Regions from separate parts of the Arthrobacter sp. NPDC055585 genome, predicted to be linked through region 2. Evidence: predicted binding sites of a transcription regulator. Region 2 holds the regulator's gene; the other holds the start of a gene.
What was found. The regulator LexA, encoded in region 2, represses DNA repair genes until DNA is damaged. The targets are predictions, from matches to a motif close to TCGAACANNTGTTCGA.
Positions count from the first base shown of each region.

Region 1: a site for LexA is predicted at 8,789-8,804, ahead of ACWGQ2_RS12835 (DUF6504 family protein). Genes of this name have one in related genera too.

Region 1 is NZ_JBSHIT010000007.1:78,901-89,086, reverse strand. Features, by position in the region: gene ACWGQ2_RS12865 (GNAT family N-acetyltransferase) at 1-433, shown strand, start outside; gene pdxS (pyridoxal 5'-phosphate synthase lyase subunit PdxS) at 508-1,419, opposite strand; gene pgsA (phosphatidylinositol phosphate synthase) at 1,488-2,138, opposite strand; gene ACWGQ2_RS12850 (HIT family protein) at 2,142-2,765, opposite strand; gene thrS (threonine--tRNA ligase) at 2,784-4,796, opposite strand; gene ACWGQ2_RS12840 (DNA polymerase III subunit alpha) at 4,874-8,356, opposite strand; gene ACWGQ2_RS12835 (DUF6504 family protein) at 8,381-8,692, opposite strand; gene ACWGQ2_RS12830 (MDR family MFS transporter) at 8,874-10,186, opposite strand, start outside.
Region 2 is NZ_JBSHIT010000011.1:108,546-118,731, forward strand. Features, by position in the region: gene ACWGQ2_RS16790 (aggregation-promoting factor C-terminal-like domain-containing protein) at 1-260, shown strand, start outside; gene miaB (tRNA (N6-isopentenyl adenosine(37)-C2)-methylthiotransferase MiaB) at 378-1,913, shown strand; gene miaA (tRNA (adenosine(37)-N6)-dimethylallyltransferase MiaA) at 1,910-2,818, shown strand; gene dapF (diaminopimelate epimerase) at 2,815-3,765, shown strand; gene ACWGQ2_RS16810 (class I SAM-dependent methyltransferase) at 3,817-4,428, opposite strand; gene hflX (GTPase HflX) at 4,573-6,141, shown strand; gene ACWGQ2_RS16820 (ATP-dependent DNA helicase) at 6,134-8,170, shown strand; gene lexA (transcriptional repressor LexA) at 8,236-8,904, opposite strand; gene ACWGQ2_RS16830 (LysM peptidoglycan-binding domain-containing protein) at 9,262-9,711, shown strand; gene ACWGQ2_RS16835 (histidinol-phosphate transaminase) at 9,801-10,186, shown strand, end outside.

The DNA of each region.
Region 1 (10,186 bases), on a different contig from region 2:
GACCTGCTGGATGACCGCGCCGGTGCGCGCACCGCAGGCCTGGTCCGCTGAAGGAGCGGCGGTTGAAGTCCAGCCGCGGGAAGTAACCGGGGCGGACGCCGAGGAACTGCGGGTAGGACACTCACAGCCCCGGCAGGCCTGGCATATTGCCGCCCGTGATGCTGCCCGGATGACCGGGCGCGCCTATGCGTTCTACCCCACGGGGATTGCGGGGCTGTCCAAAGTGGCCGGCATCTTCTCCCTGGCAGTGGGAGCCTCCAGCCGGCGCAGGGGATTCGGCACCGCGCTGCTCAGTGCCGGTGCCGCCGCAGTGGAGGCTGCCGGTGCCGAGCACCTGGTGGTGAACGCCACCGCAGACGGCCAGGATCTGTGTTCAGCCCGTGGATTCTCCCTGGTTGGGCGCGGGCGTACGTACTCGATGGCGCTGGGCTAGCAAACAGCTGGGCTGCAAAAAAGCGCACCGGCTCCGGGAGAACCCCGGAACCGGCGCGCTTTTTGCTGCAGTGCCTACCAGCCGCGCTCAGCGAGACGGTGCGGCTGCGGAATCTCGTCCACGTTGATGCCGACCATGGCTTCGCCCAGGCCGCGGGAGGCCTTGGCGATCTCATCCGGATCGTCGTGGAAGGTGGTGGCCTTGACGATCGCGGCGGCCCGCTGCGCCGGGTTGCCGGACTTGAAGATGCCGGACCCGACGAACACACCGTCTGCACCAAGCTGCATCATCATGGCGGCGTCGGCCGGAGTGGCGATACCGCCCGCCGTGAAGAGAACCACGGGAAGCTTGCCGGCGGATGCGACTTCCTTGACCAGTTCGTACGGAGCCTGCAGTTCCTTGGCGGCAACGTAGAGCTCGTCCTCGGGAAGCGAGGACAGCCGGGCAATCTCGGTGCGGATCTGGCGCATGTGCATGGTGGCGTTGGAAACGTCGCCGGTTCCGGCTTCGCCCTTGGAGCGGATCATGGCCGCGCCCTCGTTGATGCGGCGCAGCGCTTCACCCAGGTTGGTGGCCCCGCAGACGAAGGGGACAGTGAACTTCCACTTGTCGATGTGGTTGGCGTAGTCCGCAGGGGTCAGGACCTCGGACTCGTCAATGTAATCGACGCCGAGGGACTGCAGCACCTGGGCCTCAACGAAGTGGCCGATGCGGGCCTTGGCCATCACGGGGATGGACACGGCGTCGATGATGCTGTCAATCATGTCCGGGTCGCTCATGCGCGAAACGCCGCCCTGGGCACGGATGTCAGCGGGGACGCGTTCCAGTGCCATGACGGCAACGGCACCGGAATCTTCCGCGATGCGTGCCTGTTCGGCGGTGACGACGTCCATGATTACGCCGCCCTTGAGCATTTCAGCCATGCCGCGCTTCACGCGGCTGCCGCCGGTCGACGCGGCTGGCTGGGACGGAGTTTCTGTAGGCATAGCAGGCTCTCTGATAGTTCGGCAGGAAAGCCAATAATAAGCCCGCGTATCGTTCCCGGAGGGATCTGCTACGTATCTTTACCCATGTCCTGGTCCAGGTCCTCGCTTACGGCGCCGGCGGCGGACTGGCGCCGCACGGCACCCATGCGCTGGGCGATGGTGACGCAGCTGGCCAGGCACAGGGCAACCAGGACCACCAGCAGCACCACTTCAGGGATCCCCAGCCCCACCAGCCCGGTGGCGGTGAGCAGGAAGACCAGGCGTTCGGCGCGTTCGGCCAGGCCCACATTGGCGTTGAAGCCCAGGGACTCTGCCTTGGCCCGGATGTAGGAGACCAGCATGCCCAGGACCAGGCAGATGATGGCTGCGACGCCGATCGCGTCGTTTTCACCGCCGGTGAAGAACCAGATGCTCACGCCGGCGAAAAGCGCGCCGTCGGCGAAGCGGTCCAGGGTTGAATCCAGGAAGGCACCCCATTTGCCTTTGCGTTCCTGCTGGCGGGCCATGATCCCGTCAATGACGTCGGAGAACACGAAGAGCACAATGAAGATGGTGCCCCAGAAGAGCTGGCCCAGCGGATAGAAGACCAATCCGCCGACCATCACGCCGAGTGTGCCGATGATGGTGACAGCGTCAGGTGAGACCCTGTGCCGGATCAGCCAGGAGGCAAGGGGAGTAAAAAGTGCGGTAAAGAAACCGCGGGCATATTTGTTCAGCACGTTCTAAGCCTCGTTGGTTCCGGCGGCCGGGGCCGGCCCGCCGGAAGAAGTTTCGTCTGCGGAGGCAGGCCAGGCGTCGGCGACCATCTGCCGCACTTCGCCCAGGGTCTGCGTAATTGCCTTGGTATGGGCGATGATCGGCAGGAAGTTCCCGTCCCCGCTCCAGCGCGGCACAATGTGCTGGTGCAGGTGGGCGGCAATGCCGGCACCGCCTGCAGCGCCCTGGTTCATGCCCAGGTTGAAGCCTGCCGGCGCGGAGACCTTGCGCAGTACGCGCATGGCCGTCTGGGTCAGGGCAGCGATTTCCGCTGTTTCCTCAATGTCGACGTCGGTGTAGTCCGGCACATGGCGGTACGGGCAGACCAGCAGGTGGCCGGCGTTGTACGGGAACAGGTTCAGGATGACAAAGGCGTGCCGGCCGCGGTGGACGATCAGCGCTTCCTCGTCCGTATGGGACGGGGCAGTACAGAACGGGCAGTTGTCCTTGGAAGAGACCTGGTCCTGCCCGCCCTTGATGTAGGCAAGCCGGTGGGGAGTCCAGAGGCGCTGGAAAGCGTCCGGCACTCCGGCGAGTTCGAAGGTGTCCGTCACATCGCCGTCGTGCGGATACTGTTCCTGGCTTTCCATCTGGACTCCCCCGTACCGCTACTTGTCCCGGTTCCGGACAGCTTCGACGATCCGCTTCACGGCTTCTTCGACCGGCACGCCGTTGTCCTGGCTGCCGTCGCGGAAGCGGAAGGAGACCGCGCCTGCTTCTGCGTCCTCACCGCCGGCGATCAGGACGAAGGGAACCTTCTCCTTGGAAGCGGTGCGGATCTTCTTGGGGAAGCGGTCCGTTCCGGCGTCGACCTCGGCGCGGATGCCCGCTGCCTTCAGTTTGTCCACGACGTCGTACATGTAGTCGTTGAAAGCCTCGGCGACCGGGATCCCGACAACCTGGACCGGAGCCAGCCAGGCCGGGAAGGCGCCGGCGTAGTGCTCGGTGAGCACGGCCATAAAGCGCTCAACCGACCCGAACAGGGCACGGTGGATCATGACCGGGCGCTGGCGGGTGCCGTCGGCTGCCTGGTATTCGAGTTCGAAGCGCTCGGGCAGGTTGAAGTCCAGCTGGATGGTGGACATCTGCCAGGTGCGGCCAATGGCGTCGCGGGCCTGCACGGAAATCTTCGGACCGTAGAAAGCGGCTCCCCCGGGATCCGGAACCAGGTCCAGGCCGGAGGCTTCAGCAACCTCGGCCAGGGTGCGCGTGGCTTCTTCCCAGACCTCGTCGGAACCGACGTACTTCTCCGGGTCCTTGGTGGAGAGCTCGAGGTAGAAGTCGTCCAGGCCGTAGTCCTTGAGCAGGTCCAGGACGAAGTTCAGGGTCTTGGTCAGCTCGTCCTTCATCTGCTCGCGGGTGCAGTAGATGTGGGCGTCGTCCTGGGTCATGCCGCGCACGCGCGTCAGGCCGTGGATGACGCCGGACTTCTCGTAGCGGTAGACCGAGCCGAATTCGAAGAGCCGCAGCGGCAGTTCCCGGTAGGAGCGTCCGCGGGAGCGGAACACCAGGTTGTGCATGGGGCAGTTCATCGGCTTCAGGTAGTAATCCTGGCCGGGCTTGGTGACTTCGCCGGTCTCCGGGTCGGTGACTTCGTCAACGTGCATGGGAGGGAACATGCCGTCCCGGTACCAGTCCAGGTGGCCGGAAACCTCGTACAGGTGGCCCTTGGTGATGTGCGGGGTGTAGACGAATTCGTAGCCGGCCTCAGTGTGGCGCTGGCGGGAGTAGTCCTCCATCGCCTTGCGGATGATGCCGCCCTTGGGGTGGAACACCGGCAGGCCGGAACCCAGTTCGTCCGGGAAGGAGAACAGGTCCAGTTCGGTGCCCAGCTTGCGGTGGTCGCGGCGCTCAGCCTCGGCCAGGCGCTCCTGGTAGGCCTTCAGGTCATCCTTGGTGGGCCAGGCGGTGCCGTAGATGCGCTGCAGCTGCTGGTTGGCCTGGTTGCCCAGCCAGTACGCGGCAGCGGAGCGGGTCAGAGCGAAGGCATTGGAGATCAGCTTGGTGTTCGGCAGGTGCGGGCCACGGCACAGGTCGCACCAGACGGTGTCCCCGGACTTGCGGTCAACGTTGTCGTAGATGGTGATTTCGCCGGCGCCGACCTCGATGTTCGCGCCCTCGCCTGCTTCCTCGGCGCCGTCCTTCTTGCCCAGCAGTTCGAGCTTGTACGGCTCATTGGCCATCGCTTCGCGGGCTTCGTCTTCGCTGACCACGCGGCGGACGAACTTCTGGTTCGAGTTGACGATCTTCTGCATCATCTTCTCGAGGGTCTTCAGGTCCTCCGGGGTGAAGGGCTCGGCGACGTCGAAGTCGAAGTAGAACCCGTCCTTGATGTACGGGCCAATGCCCAGCTTGGCGTCAGGGCGCAGCTGCTGCACGGCCTGGGCCATCACGTGGGCGGTGGAGTGGCGCAGGACGTTCAGGCCGTCTTCGGAATCGATGGTTACGGCTTCGATGCTCTGGCCCGGAGCCAGCGGGGTGTCGAGGTCCTTCAGGACTCCGTCGACACGCATGACCACGACTTCGCGGCGCTCAAAAAAGAGCTGAGCACCGGTGGTGCCAGTATCCACCGTGGTCTCTTCGCCGTCGACGATGAGGGTGAACTGTTCCGGCACTGACACGTTGTCTCCTTGATTCGTTTGTACTGGCGCTTGAGCACGGGTTTGCCCGTGCAGCTATGGTGCGCGCCCTTACGATGTTATCCGCTGTTCTTCAGCCCGACCAACCGGCCGCGCGGCCGGTCCGCCCGGTTTCCGGTGCCCTGCCCGGCATCCTTTCGGGCTTTCCGCGGCAGGGGGAGGGAGGCGGTGTCTGCCAGGTCCCAGGCCTGGAGTGCCTGCAGGCTCATGCCGCGCGGGCCGGTGCGCCGGGTGAGCCCACGGATCAGCATCAGTTCGGTGCCGAAGAGCAGCGGACCGGTTTTCTCCTGCGCCTCGGTGAAGAAGGTGCAGTCCACGCAGCCGGTTCCGTCGTCCAGGCTGATGAAGACCACCCGGCGTCCCCCGCGCATTGGCGGGGTCTGGGTGGCCACCCGGATACCGGCCACCAGCACTTCCGAGCCGTTGCGCAGCTCCAGCAGCGATTCGGCTTTGGTCACGCCCAGGGCAGCGAGCAGTGGCTCGTAGCTGTCCACCAGGTGTGCACTGACGTCGACGGCGAGCAGGTCCAGCTCCGTGCGGACCCGCTCGGGGAGACTTGGTTCAGGCAGCTGCGGAACAAGGTTGGCCAGTTCGGTGTCCCCCAGGGGAAGCGCCAGCTGGCCCGGGATTGGATCGTATTTCCGGGTTCCGGATTTGCCGGATGTTTCGGCCAGGTGCTGCAGCAGATCCGCCCTGCTGCCGCGCGACCCGGTCTCCCGGGAGAGCGAATCGAAGGCGCCCAGCTGGGCCAGGCGCTGGATTGACGGACGGGAGAGTTTTGCGCGGGCCCGCAGGTCCGCCAGGGAGTCGAACGGCTGCCCGGCGGCGATCCGCCGCACCTCCGCGGCGGAGAGTCCGTAGATCCCGGCGAAGCTGAGCCGGATCCCGAACCTTCCGGGACGCGCCTTGCGGCCGGGCGCTTCGGGGACGGCCGGCACCCATTCCACCCGGTACTGCTCGCCGCTGCGGTTAATATCCAACGGCAGGATGGGAATGCCCATCCTGCGCGCTTCAGCCACCAGCAGCCTGCGCGGGTACATGCCCGGATCGTGTTCGAAGATTCCAGCCAGGAACGCTTCGGGATGGTGGGCTTTCAGCCAGGCCGACTGGTAGGTGGGCACGGCGAACGCGGCGCCGTGGGCCTTGCAGAAACCGAAACTGCCAAAGGCCTTCAGCGTTCCCCAGACGTTCTCGATGGTCTGCGCGTCGTAGCCGCGCTTTTCTGCAGCCTGCCGGAAGAAATCCTCCACCCCCTGTTCGGCGGCGGGATTGCCCAGCAGCCGGCGCAGCTCATCGGCTTTGGCCAGCCCGCATCCGGTAAAGACGTCGAAGGTCCGCAGTACCTGTTCATGGAAGACCGTCACGCCGTGGGTCTCCGCCAGCACCGGGCGCAGCGATTCGTGCGGGTACACCGCAGGAGCCCAGCCGTGGCGGTGTTCCAGGAACGGCCGCACCATGTCCGATTTCATGGGTCCGGGCCGGAACAGGGAAATGTCGATGATCAGGTCGTTGAAGTCCCGCGGCGCCATCTTGCCCACCAGTTCCCGCTGGCCGGGTGACTCGATCTGGAAACAGCCCAGGGTGTGGGTGCTGCGGATCAGCTCAAAGGTCGGCTCATCATCCAGCGGAACGGCATCCAGGTCGATCCGCCCGTCGTCGGCAATCCACTCCGGACGAGGTTCCGCTTCCCGGACGTGTTTTCCGGCTTTGGCGACGTCGTCTCCGCCGGAATGCACCCGGACCACCTCGTTCAGCGCGAAGGCCATGGCGGACTGCATCCGCACACCCAGCACGTCGAGTTTGAGCATGCCCATCGGATCCATGTCGTGTTTGTCGAACTGGGACATGGGCAGGCCCAAACCGCTGGGCTGCACCGGGGTGCGGTCCAGCAGGGAGGTATCCCCCAGGATCACTCCGCACGGGTGCATGGAGATGTGCCGGGGCAGGCGGTCCAGCCGTTCGGTCAGGTCCACCAGCAGATCCAGCTGCCGGTTCTGCTGCACGGCTTCTGCAACGCCGCGCAGTTCGGGTTTCTCTGCGAGCGCCTCACGGAAGTGGCTTGCCGAGAAGCGCCACAGCGCCTTGGCCACGGCACCGACCTCCTCTTCGGGCAGGCCCAGGGCCAGTCCGGCGTCGCGCACCGCTCCGCGAGCCCGGTAACCGTTCTGCATGCTCATCAGGGTGACCCGCTGCGCCCCGAAGCGTTCGAAGATGCGGTGGTACACGTTGTGCCGTTCAGCGCTTTCAACGTCAATGTCGATGTCCGGAAGTGTCGAACGGTCCCGGGAGAGGAAGCGCTCAAAAATCAGGTCGTGTGCCAGCGGGTTCACATGGCTTATGCCCAGCAGGTAGTTCACCAGCGACGAGGCGCCTGAGCCGCGCGCCGCTGCCCGTACCCCCATGTCACGGATCATGGTGGAGACTTCGGCAACGGTCAGGAAGTAGGCAGCGAAGCCCAGCCGTTCGATAATCCCCAGCTCGTGTTCGAGCCGGTTGCGCATGGCGGCCTCCGCTGAACCGCGCAGGTGCCCGAAGCGCCTGCCGATTCCTGCCTCGCAGCGTCCGCGCAGTTCGAGGACAGGTTCGGCATCGATCCCGATGACCCCGGCTTCCGGTACCACCGGCTGCTTCCATCCCATGTCTGAGGCCGGGTCGATCCGGCAGGCATCTGCGAGCGCCTCGGTTCCGGCAAGCAGCTTTACTGCCCCGGAGCGCCCAAAGCCTGCTTCCTCGCTGATCTCCGCGGCGAGCGCTGCCATCTGTTTCCCCGGTTTCAGCCAGCCCTGCCCGTTGGGCTGCAGGTCCTGCAGCTGCGCCATGGAAGTCAGGGCGCGTGCGGCGTCGAGTACGTCCGCAGTGGCGGCTCCGTCTTCATCCACGTAGCGCACCGCGTTGGTCAGCACCGCCGGGATGTGCATTTCATCGGAGAGCCGGAACATCCGCACGGCATGGGCCAAGCTGAGGTTGGTGCCCGGGGAACTGAGGTGGGTGACTACCTCCACGGCGAGCGCAGCGCGCGGCATAACTGAGAGCCAGCGCCGGAACAGGGTGCGGGCGACGGCGTAGCTGCGGCTGCGCATGGCACGTCCGACGTCGGTGTACGGTCCTACGAGCACGCTCAGTACAGGCTCCCCGTCGACGCCCAGTACACGGGCGGCAAGCTGTTCCAGGGTGACGCCGGCCGGGCGGCCTGCACGTCCCCGGGACGGCGAAGTTCCGGTGTGGGCGTCAGAGATAAGCCGGCACAGCGCGTGGTAGCCTGCTCCCCCGTTGTGTCCGTGGGCCAGGATGACCGCCCGCCCGGTAACTTCCGCCTCTTTGCCTTCCCCGTCCAGCAGCGCCAGGTCCACGCCGACGATTGGATCAATGCCGGCGTCCATGCAGGCGCGCAGGTGCTTGACCGTGCCGTACAGGCCGTCCCTGTCGGTGCACGCGAGCGCGTCGGCGCCGTCAGCTGCGGCGGCCTGCGCCAGTTCTTCAGGCCAGGAGGTGCCGTAGTGCGCGGAAAAAGCTGTGGCCGCGTGGAGGTGGGTAAAACTCATGGCACAGTACTCATTGACCCGGTACTAGGCACTTTCCCGGAGCGCATCATGAATGCGGATCAGCCGCCAGGTGTTGGAGGCAGCCTGCCGGGAAATGTCCAGCGTGCGCAGCGGCGAGCGGGGACTCAGGCGTGCCTGGACCCGCCAGATCTCTGAATCCACCAGTCCTGGGCCGTGTCCGCGTTCTGCCCGGGGTTCCTCTTCCCACCAGCGCCGCCGCTCATACCAGCGCACTGGATTGGCAGCGACCTTGTAGGTCCGGCCCTGCCAGCTAAGGCGCAGCGGTATGCCCGCCGGTGAGCACACCACCTCAATTGCTTCACTGAAAAGTCCCATGGCTGCCCCTCGCTGTGCCTTCTAGCTGTACCTGAATTGGTATCCGGCCGGTGACCTGAACCGGTGCCCGCACCGTGTTCCAGGACAAAACCGCATTCGAACATATATTCGAACCTCCAGTGTACGACTCCACTCTGACAATCTGCACAGTGCTCCCTAGGAGGCCGGTGGGAGTTCGGATTTACTCAGCCGCAGCCTCCACCCGGGACTGGGTTGAGAGCGGAATCTCACGGATGAACAGGCAAAGCACACCGCCTGCCGCCACCAGCGGGATGCTGAGCAGGAAGATCGGCGGCAGTGCCGTGCCGAACGCCGCCCCAATAGCCTGCTGCACCGGGCCGGGCAGTCCCTGCAGCACGGCCGGTGTCAGCGAATTGATGCTCTCCTGGGGCAGCATCCCCGCGGTCCCTGCCGGTGCTGCCGCGAGCTGGTCGGTCAGGCGCTGGATGAAGATCGAGCCGAAGGCAGCGATTCCGAAGGAGGCACCGATCTGGCGGAAGTAGTTCGCGGCGGAGATGGCCGTACCCATGTTCTGCGGCGGAACGCTGTTCTGCACGATCAGCACCAGGTTCTGCAGCAGCGCTCCAATGCCCATTCCCAGCACTGCCATGCCGATGGCGGTGAACCAGTACGGGGTGTCCTGGGAGATCCGGGAGAGCAGCACCAGTCCGGCGATGACCACCGCGCATCCGGCAGCGGGATAGATCTTGTACCGCCCGGTCCGGGAGATCAGCTGGCCGGTACCGATCGAAGTCAGCAGCAGTCCGGCCATCATCGGCAGCATCATCAGTCCGGATTCGGTGGCGGTGGCGCCGTTGACCATCTGCAGGAACGTGGGCAGGTAGGAGATGGTGGAGAACATCGCTATTCCGACGGCGATGCCCGCCAGCACCGGGATCAGGAAGTTCCGCAGCCGGAACAGGCCCAGCGGCAGGATCGGCTCGCTGGCCCGGCGTTCCGCCCACACGAAAGCAGCTCCGGCCAGCACGGCGGCTGCGGCCAGCCCGAGGATCTGCGGGCTCCCCCAGTCATAGGTGGTGCAACCCCAGCTGGTCACCAGAATCAGCGCAGTGGAGGCGACGGCGAGCAGCCCGGCACCGGCATAGTCCAGCCGCGGCCGGGACCGTTCAACCTTGGGCAGGTGCAGGGAGGTAAGGACGACGGCGAGCGCCACGGCTCCGATGGGCACGTTGATGTAGAATACCCAGCGCCAGGACCAGGCGTCGGTGATCCAGCCGCCCAGGAGTGGCCCGCCGACGGAGGCGAGCCCAAAGGAGGCGCCGATCAGCCCCATGTAGCGTCCGCGTTCCCGCGGAGAGACCAGGTCCCCGATGATGGCCTGCGCTCCGATCATCAGTCCGCCGCCGCCCACACCCTGCAGCGCCCGGAACGCAATCAGCTGGCCCATGTTCTGGGAGAGCCCGGAGAGGACAGAACCCAGCAGGAACACGGCGATTGCGAAGATAAAGATGTTCTTGCGGCCGAACAGGTCTC
Region 2 (10,186 bases):
ACGGCTGGGAAGCTTCCCAGATGACGTGCCTGGACACCCTGTGGACCAAGGAATCTGAATGGCTTACCAGCGCTACGAATGCCAGCTCCGGAGCGTACGGCATCCCGCAGGCGCTGCCGGGCGTCAAGCTTGCCACCGCCGGCGGTGACTGGCAGACCAACTACCGCACGCAGATCAACTGGGGCCTGACCTACATCGAGTCCCGTTACGGCAGCCCCTGCTCGGCGTTGAACTTCCACTACGCCAACAACTGGTACTAATCCCAAACCGCCGAAAGGCCAGTTACGGCTCTTCCCAGCGCTCAAAAGAGCCGTAACTGGCCTCTCGGGGGAAATTGCGGAGCGGTGCCCGGCGGGACGTACCCTTGTAGGGTGAGCCTGTCTGTATCCCGTCCCGCGTCCGAACCGCTAGCCGGCCCGGCCGCCGAAGAGCACCAGCGCACCTACCAGGTGCGGACCTTCGGCTGCCAGATGAACGTCCACGATTCCGAACGGATCTCCGGCCTCCTCGAAGGCGCAGGGTACGTTCCGGCCCAGGAGGGCGACGCCGACGTCGTCGTCTTTAATACCTGCGCCGTGCGCGAGAACGCGGACAACAAGCTATACGGCAACCTCGGACAGCTGGCCCGGGTCAAGGAATCCCGCCCCGGCATGCAGATCGCCGTCGGTGGCTGCCTGGCGCAGAAGGACCGTGACACCATCCTGGCCAAGGCGCCGTTTGTCGACGCCGTCTTCGGCACCCACAACATCGGTGCCCTGCCCGCCTTGCTGGAGCGGGCCCGGCACAACGACGCAGCGCAGCTGGAGATCCTGGAATCCCTGGAGGTTTTCCCCTCCACGCTGCCCACCAAGCGGGACTCCGTCTACTCGGGCTGGGTGTCCATCTCCGTCGGCTGCAACAACACCTGCACGTTCTGCATTGTCCCGTCCCTGCGCGGCAAGGAACGCGACCGGCGGCCGGGGGAGATCCTCGCCGAAGTCCAGGCCCTGGTGGACGACGGCGCGATCGAAGTGACCCTGCTGGGCCAGAACGTGAACTCCTACGGCGTTGAGTTCGGCGACCGCGGTGCCTTCGCAAAGCTGCTGCGCGCCTGCGGGTCCATTGAGGGACTCGAGCGGGTCCGCTTCACCAGCCCCCACCCGGCGGCCTTCACGGACGACGTCATCGACGCCATGGCCGAAACCCACAACGTGATGCCCCAGCTGCACATGCCGCTGCAGTCCGGCTCGGACAAGGTCCTGAAGGACATGCGCCGGTCCTACCGGTCCAAGAAGTTCCTGGGCATCCTGGAGAAGGTCCGCCGGCAGATGCCGCACGCCGCCATCTCCACGGACATCATCGTCGGGTTCCCGGGGGAGACGGAAGAGGACTTCCAGGCCACGCTCGACGTCGTTGAGCAGGCCCGGTTCGCCACCGCCTTCACCTTCCAGTACTCCAAGCGTCCCGGCACGCCCGCTGCCGAGCTGCCGGACCAGCTGCCCAAGGCAGTGGTGCAGGAGCGTTTCGAACGTCTCACCGCGCTGCAGGACCGCATCGCCGCCGAAGAGAACGCCAAGCAGATCGGCACCACAGTCGAGGTTATGGTCACCGCTGCGGCAGGCCGCAAGTCCGAAGAAACCGGACGGCTTTCCGGCCGGTCCCGCGACCAGCGGCTGGTGCACTTCTCCGTGCCCGACGGCGCCCCGGTTCCCCGTCCGGGAGACCTCGTTACCGTTCCGGTCACGTCTGCAGCTGCCTTCCACCTGGTAGCGGACCCGGCAACCGCCGCCGACTACTCGCTGCGCCGGTCCCGGGCCGGAGATGCCTGGGACCGTTCGCAGGCTGAATCCTGCGGTGTTCCGGCTCCGGCTGCCGACGGCGCCGCCCGTGCCGGCGTCTCGCTCGGCATGCCCGCCCTGCCGCCGCGCCGGTGACAGCCGCACCGCTGCCCGTTCTCGCCGTCGTCGGTCCCACCGGAACCGGCAAGTCCGACCTCAGCGTGGCCCTGGCCCAGCGGCTGGGCGGGGAGATCATCAACGCCGATTCGATGCAGTTCTACCGCGGCATGGACATCGGCACCGCCAAGCTGCCCAAAGCTGAGCGCGGCGGAATCCCGCACCACCTGCTGGACATCCTCGACGTGACGGAAGAAGCCAGCGTCTCCGCGTTCCAGACCCAGGCACGGGAGGCCATCGACCAGATCCGCGCCCGCGGCAAGTACCCCATCCTGGTGGGCGGCTCCGGACTCTACGTCCGCGCGGCACTGGACGTGCTTGAATTCCCCGGCACGGATCCGCAGCTGAGGCAGCGGATCGAAGCCGAGCTGGAGAGCGAAGGCTTCGAAGCGCTCCGCGAACGGCTGCGCACCGTCGACGCCGTCTCCGCTGGCCGCTTGGGCGATGCCCGGCGCGTGGTGCGCGCGCTGGAAGTCCACGAACTCACCGGACGTCCCTTCAGTTCGTTTATGCCCAGCCGCACCTACCACCAGCCGGCCATCCAGCTGGGGCTCGACGTCGAACGTCCCCTGCTGCACGAACGCCTGGCCCTGCGCGTGGACCGGATGGTCCAGCACGGCCTGCTGGAGGAAGTCCGCGCCCTTGACGCTGCCGGACTGCGCACCGGACGGACCGCCTCGCGCGCCCTGGGCTACGCCCAGTTCCTGAAAGTCCTCGACGGGCTCTGGAGTACCGAACAAGCCGTGGAAGACACCGTGGTGGCCACCCGCCAGTTTGCGCGCCGCCAGCTCACCTGGTTCCGTGCCGATCCGCGCGTCACGTGGCTGGACGCCCGGGATCCCAACCTGCTTCAGTCGGCGCTCACCGCTATTCTGGATCAGTGAGCACAACTTCCCCCGCCGCCCTGTCCGCCTCCGGCCTGCCGTCCGGCCTTGCCGGTCTCGCCTTCGCGAAGGGACACGGTACCGGCAACGATTTTGTCCTGGTCGCCGATCCTGACGGGCTGCGGGACTTCGACGCCGCCGAGGTTGCCGCAGTCTGCGACCGCCACAACGGCATCGGTGCCGACGGCTTTATCCGCGCGGTGCGCTCAGAGCACCTGCCCGAAGGCCAGGCACTGCTGCAGACCAATCCGGATGCAGAGTGGTTTATGGACTACCGCAACGGTGACGGCAGCATCTCGGAGATGTGCGGCAACGGCGTGCGCGTCTTTGTGCACTTCCTGCTGGAAGAAGGGCTCGCGCAGCTCGCCGAAGGCCAGGCACTGCCGATCGGCACCCGCGCCGGCCTCAAGACGGTCACCCGTACGGAGAACGGCTACGCCGTGGACATGGGCCCCTGGGAGTTCATCTTCCCGGACCACGCTGCCGCCAAGGCCATGGACACCGTGGTCAACGCCGGGGGACTGGAAGTGCCCCGGCCGGGCCTTTCCGTGAGCATGGGCAACCCGCACACCGTCGTCGCGCTGGCTGAACTGACTGAGCTTGCCGCCACCGACCTGACGAGGGCGCCGGTGGTTGAACCAGTCCCGGAAGAGGGCACCAACGTTGAGTTTGTGGTTCCCGCTGAACCGCTGGTGCTCGACGGCGTTGGCCAGCTGACCATGCGCGTACACGAACGCGGGGTGGGGGAAACCCTCTCCTGCGGCACCGGAGCCTGCGCAGCAGCCGCCGCCACCCGTTTCTGGGCCGGCGCCGGAGCACCGAACAGCTGGAGCGTGGCAGTGCCCGGCGGAGTTCTGGGCATCCGGTTCCTGACTGGGCCGGAAGGCCGCGAGCACGTGGAACTGAGCGGACCGGCCGTGCTGGTAGCCCGCGGAACCCTGCTTTAGGCCAAACGCCGGGCTGGCTTCCGGCGGGCGGTATCCAGCGCCGTCGGCGCCTTAGGCGCTGCGCTGGACCTTCAGGATGCGGAAGGACTTCGCTGTACTGTGCCGCGCGACGTCAAGGTCCGAACCCAGGTTTTCGTCCAGCCAGCGCTGGAGTGAATCCGAGCCCAGGTTCTTCTGGACTACCAGCCACGCTGTGCCGCCCGGAGCCAGCCGCGGAAGCCACAGCAGCAGCAGTGCATGCAGCTCATCCTTGCCGATCCGGATGGGCGGGTTGGACCAGATGGTTTCAAAACGCAGGGACGGGTCGACGTCGCCGGGCAGCGATGCGTGGACATTTCCCAGTGCCAGCGTGGCCGCGTTGTCCCGGGTCAGGCCCAGGGAGCGTTCGTTGACGTCCACGGCGTACACCTGCGCCTGCGGAGACTTCAGTGCCATGGTCAGGGCGATCGGGCCCCAGCCGCAGCCAATGTCCAGCAGGTTGCCCGCGGGAGCCGGATCGGGAATACCGGAGAGCAGTACCTGCGTTCCCTTATCAATGCCGTCGGGGGAAAAGATCCCTCCGGAAGTTGCGAGGGTGACCTCGCGTCCTGCCAAGGTGACACGCAGCGGCCTGCGGACCTCCGGCGTTGCCGGCTGCGAACTGAAGTAATGCTCTGAACCCATAACTACCAAGATTAGTGGCTGTACGGCATCCGGGCCCCATTCGGCTCCGAGGCCCGGAAATGCACTTATTGCACAACCCGCCGGATGCCCGCCACAATGTGGGTCCACTGGCCTACCATGGTTAACACCGCTTCTAAGGAGATTATGACCATCAACAATTCCCGTCCCGCTGCCGGCTCGACGCCCACAGATTTGAAGCCCGAAGAGATTCAGGGCGTTATCGACCGGATCCTGGCCAAGGAAGACGCAGCTGCTGCCAAGCAGAGCGTGAACCCTGCCGTTGGATTCCGCGGACAGGCACAGGCCTTGTCTGCACAGGAAGCGGAGCACTCGGACTACGACGGGGATCAGCAGGACCTCGCGGACCGCCGTGCCCTGCGCCGTGTGGCAGGACTGTCCACGGAACTCGAGGACGTCACCGAGGTTGAATACCGGCAGCTGCGCCTTGAGCGTGTTGTGCTCGCCGGCCTGTGGACGGAAGGCACAGCGGCCGACGCCGAGAACTCCCTGCGCGAACTTGCTGCACTGGCTGAAACGGCCGGTTCCGAGGTGCTGGACGGAATGATCCAGCGCCGTCTGAAGCCGGACCCCGGAACCTTCCTCGGCTCCGGCAAGGCCCAGGAGCTCAAGGACGTTGTGATGGCCACCGGCGCGGATACCGTCATTGTGGACAGCGAGCTCTCACCGTCCCAGCGCCGCGGACTGGAAGACATCGTCAAGGTGAAGGTCATTGACCGCACCGCCCTGATCCTGGACATCTTCGCCCAGCACGCCAAGTCCCGCGAGGGCAAGGCACAGGTTGAACTGGCCCAGCTGGAATACCTGCTTCCCCGCCTGCGCGGCTGGGGCGAATCCATGTCCCGCCAGGCCGGCGGACAGGTGGGCAGCGCCGGAGCAGGCATGGGCTCACGTGGACCCGGTGAAACCAAGATCGAGCTGGACCGCCGGAAGATCCGCACCCGCATGGCCAAGCTGCGCCGCGAAATCGCCGGCATGAAGCCGGCCCGCGAAACCAAGCGCGCCAACCGCCAGCGGAACCAGATTCCCTCCGTAGCGATCGCCGGTTACACCAACGCCGGCAAGTCCTCGCTGCTGAACCGGCTCACCGACGCCGGCGTGCTGGTGGAGAACGCCCTGTTCGCTACCCTGGACCCGACTATCCGCCGCGCCGAGACTCCGGACGGCCTGGGCTACACCCTGGCGGACACGGTGGGTTTTGTGCGGTCCCTGCCCACCCAGCTGGTGGAAGCCTTCCGCTCCACGCTGGAGGAAGTCGCCGACTCGGACCTGATCCTGCACGTTGTGGACGCCTCCCACCCGGATCCCGAAGGCCAGATCGCTGCGGTCCGCTCCGTGCTGGCCGACGTCGATGCACGCCGGATCCCGGAGATCATCGTGCTGAACAAGGCCGACGCCGCGGACCCGTTTGTCATCGAACGGCTGCGCCAGCGCGAACCGCGCACCGTCGTCGTCTCCGCCCGCACCGGCGAAGGCATTGAGGAACTGCTGCAGGCAATCTCCGAAGGCATCCCGCGGCCGGGTGTTGAACTTGAACTGCTGGTTCCGTACGAGCGCGGCGACGTCGTCTCCCGCCTGCACAGCCAGGATGCCGAGATCCTGCGCCTCGATCATGAGGAAAACGGAACCCGGATGCGGGTCAAGGTCCGCGATTCGCTGGCTCCGGAGCTGGAGCCGTTCCTCAGCCATGCCTAAGAAAGACACCGCCGCCGAGGTCCTGGACCTGCTGCAGACGGCCGTTACAGCCATGGGCGGCCAGCAGCGGCCGGGCCAGCAGCAAATGGCACGCGAAGTCGCCGAGTCCATCGAATCCGGCAAGCACCTGCTGGTCCAGGCCGGAACCGGTACGGGCAAGTCACTGGCATACCTGGTGCCGCTGATCCAGCACTCACTGGAGAGCACCAAACCCGCGCTGGTCTCCACCGCCACCCTGGCGCTGCAGGCGCAGATCGTGGGGCGCGACGTGCCGCGCCTGCTGGCTGCGCTGAAGCCCAAACTGCCACGCGACGTGGACGTTGCCCTCCTGAAGGGCCGCAGCAACTATGTCTGCGTGCACAAGACGGGCGGCGGTTTCCCGGACGACGACGATCCCGGCGCGCTGTTTACGCTCGGTGAGGAAAAAGCCGTCTCCCATCCGGCTCCGGCCGCGGGACCGACGTCGGCGCTTGGCCGCGAAGTGGTGCGCCTGCGCGACTGGGCAGAGGAAACCGAAACAGGCGACCGCGACGAACTGCTGCCCGGCGTCAGCGACCGCGCCTGGCGGCAGGTGTCCGTGACGGCCATGGAATGCCTGGGTGCCCAGCGCTGCCCGGTGGCCGAGCACTGTTTCAGCGAACAGGCCCGCGCCAAGGCTGCGGTGGCCGACCTGGTGATCACCAACCATGCGATGCTGGCCATCAGTGCCTTCGAAGGCCTGGCGGTGCTCCCGGACTACGACGTAGTGGTCATCGATGAGGCCCACGAGCTGCAGGACCGCGTCACCGGTGCGGTCACCGGGCAGCTCTCCGGCACTGTCATCAGTGCAGCCGTCACCGCCGCCCGCAAGCACACCTCCGCCTCAGTGGAGGAACTGGCAGCAGCCGGCCGTGCGTTCGACGCCTCGGTAGAGGGGCTGCCCGCCGGCCTGATGCCCTCCGGTCTCAACGAGGAACAGCAGCTGGCGGTTTCCCGGGTCCGTGAAGCCTGCCGGGTGGCGCTGTCTGATTCCAAGCCTGAGGGCGGTGACGCGGGCGACGGCGGGCGGCAGATGGCCCGCTCCCGGCTGCTCGGAGTGCTGGAAGTCTGTGAACGCCTGCTCGAGGCGCCGGATTCCGGTGAGGTGCTCTGGTCATCGAGGCCCAGCACGTTCTCGCCCGGGGAAGGCTACTCCCCGCCGGATGATTCAGCTCCGGCCACACTGAACGTTGCTCCGATTTCCGTGGCCGGCAGGCTGCGGGACGGACTCTTCGACGGGCACACCGTGGTGCTTACCTCAGCCACCCTGGCGATCGGCTCCGAGTTCGGACCGGTAGCCGGAGGACTGGGCCTCGTCGGCGCCGGTGCGCCGGCCTGGACGGGCACCGACGTCGGCAGTCCCTTCGACTATCCCCGGCAGGGGGTCCTTTATGTTGCCAAGGATCTGCCCAAACCGGACCGCGGCACCTCACCGGCGCAGCTGGCAGAGCTTGAAACGCTGCTGAAAGCCTCAGGGGGCGCCGCACTGGGTCTGTTCTCTTCGCGGCGGGCGGCGGAGGAAGCCGCAGCAGCGCTGCGTGAGAAGGTGGATTTCCCCATCCTGTGCCAGGGCGAGTCCTCCATGTCCGCGCTGGTAAAGGAGTTCGCGGAAGACGACGCGACCTGCCTTTTCGGGACCATGTCACTTTGGCAGGGCGTGGACGTTCCGGGCGAAGCCTGCCGGCTGGTGGTCATTGACCGTATTCCGTTCCCACGCCCCGATGATCCGCTGATGACCGCGCGGACCCGCGCCGTGGCCAAGGCCGGAGGCAACGGCTTTATGAGCGTCTCGGCGACCCACGCTGCGGTCCGGCTGGCCCAGGGCGCCGGCCGGCTGATCCGCGCCGCGGGGGACCGCGGCATGGTGGCCGTGCTGGATTCCCGGCTGGCGACCGCCCGGTACGGCGGTTTCCTGCGCGCGGCGCTGCCGCCGTTCTGGTCAACTACTGACAGGACCGTGGCGCTGGGCATCCTCGAACGGCTGAACGCCGGACAGCGCGCCGGAGCCTAAGCCGCTCCGGCCTGGTTTCATTGCGGGGACACCCGGTCCGGGCGGGTCCCCGCAGGTCACACTGACTACAGGGAACGCATCACCGAAACGACTTTGCCCATGATGGTGGCGTGGTCGCCCATGATGGGTTCGTAGCGGGTGTTCTGCGGCAGCAGCCAGGTGTGGCCGTTGCGCTGCCGGAAGGTCTTGACCGTGGCTTCGTCATCCAGCAGGGCGGCCACAATGTCGCCGTTTTCTGCAGTCTGCTGGCGGCGGACCACCACCCAGTCACCGTCGCAGATCGCGGCGTCGACCATCGAGTCACCGGAGACCCGGAGCATAAAGAGTTCGCCGTGGCCCACCAGCTGCCGGGGGAGCGGCACCATTTCCTCCACCACCTGGTCAGCCAGGATCGGTCCGCCTGCGGCGATCCGTCCCACGAGCGGGACCATTGCCGTGTCCACCGCCGTAGTCAGTTCCGTGACTGATGCAGGAGTTCCAGTGCCTGATGACGTGTCCGCTGCATCCGCCTTCTCTTTGTGCATCAGCAGAGGCACCAGGATCTCCATGGCACGGGGCCGCTTCGGATCGCGGCGGATGTAGCCCATCTTCTCCAGCTGGCTCAGCTGGTGCGTGACGCTGGAGAGGCTGGCGAGTCCAACCGTGTCACCGATCTCGCGCATCGACGGCGGGTAGCCGTTGGCGCTGACGGACGCCTGGATGGTTTCCAGGATCTTCTTCTGCCGCGGGGTCAGTGCCCGGGGACGGGGGGAGTCGGCCGCAGCAGCGGCAGCCGGGCGGCCTTCGGAGTCAGTCCTACGGGGCACTTCGGCTTCCCTTCAAGCGTTCCGGAGGACCCGGAGAGTCGGCAATGTCAGTGGCGGGTGTTTTCCTTTAGTCCAAGGTTCCTGCCGATACCCACGCTAGGGGAGCGGAAGGTCATTTTCAAACATTTGTTCGAGTGAGTCTCGACAGCGTTCGTAGATAGATGCTAGAAAAGGAACAGCAGGAATCGAATACATGTTCGATTCAAGGATGCCAACAGTTCGAATCCACTTTCGAAGCCGGGATTGTGCCGGTACGGAAAGGACTCGGGCCGGAAAGGTTTAGCCATGTCCGTTCAGTTTGCGGCAGCCCGTACTTCACCGGGCTCCCTTCGCTTCATGTCCGCTCCTCAGCGCTCCGCGGGACGCCCCGTCGCCGACCAGCCGGCGGCCGCCCGTCAGGGCGCTGAGCGCCGTCCCGTTCCAGCCGGTCCGCTGAAGCTAACCCGCCGCGGCCGGCTCCTGCTCATCGGCGCTCCGGTCCTGCTGGGCGGCGCCGCGCTGCTGACCTTCATCGGTTTCTTCACGGCACCGGCCCTGGCCTCCAGTGACGGCGCCGAAGTGACGCGCACCCAGCAGGTCAGCGTGAGCACCGGAGACAGTTTGTGGAGCCTCGCCGGCCAGTACGCGCCGGAACGGGATCCGCGTGCCGTCGTCGCAGACATCATGGAACTGAACAACCTCACAGACGACGTCGTTCCCGCCGGCGTCCAGCTCTACATTCCGGTAACCGGCTAGCGCTGCACCGAATCCGCTGTCCGGCATAACCGGCCGTCACCTTTACGCCGGATTCTGCTCCCCGCCGGAGAGCGCCTTAAGCTGGACGGGTGAACGAACAGCTGGAAAAACTCAACCGCCTTCCCCTGCGAGATGACCTGAGGGGCCAGACCCCGTACGGGGCACCGCAGCTGGAAGTACCAATTCTGCTGAACGTCAACGAGAACACCCACGGACTGCCGCAGGAAGTCGCAGAGGCGATCACCGCCTCGGTCCGTGAGGCCGTCACCGGACTCAACCGCTACCCCGACCGCGAGTTCACCGAACTGCGCGAACGCCTGGCAGCCTACCTGGGCCACGGGCTGGCGGTGGAGAACATCTGGGCCGGCAACGGATCCAACGAAGTGCTGCAGCACATCCTGCAGGCCTTCGGCGGACCGGGCCGCACCGCCATGAGCTTCCCGCCCACCTACTCCATGTACCCGCTGCTCTCCAG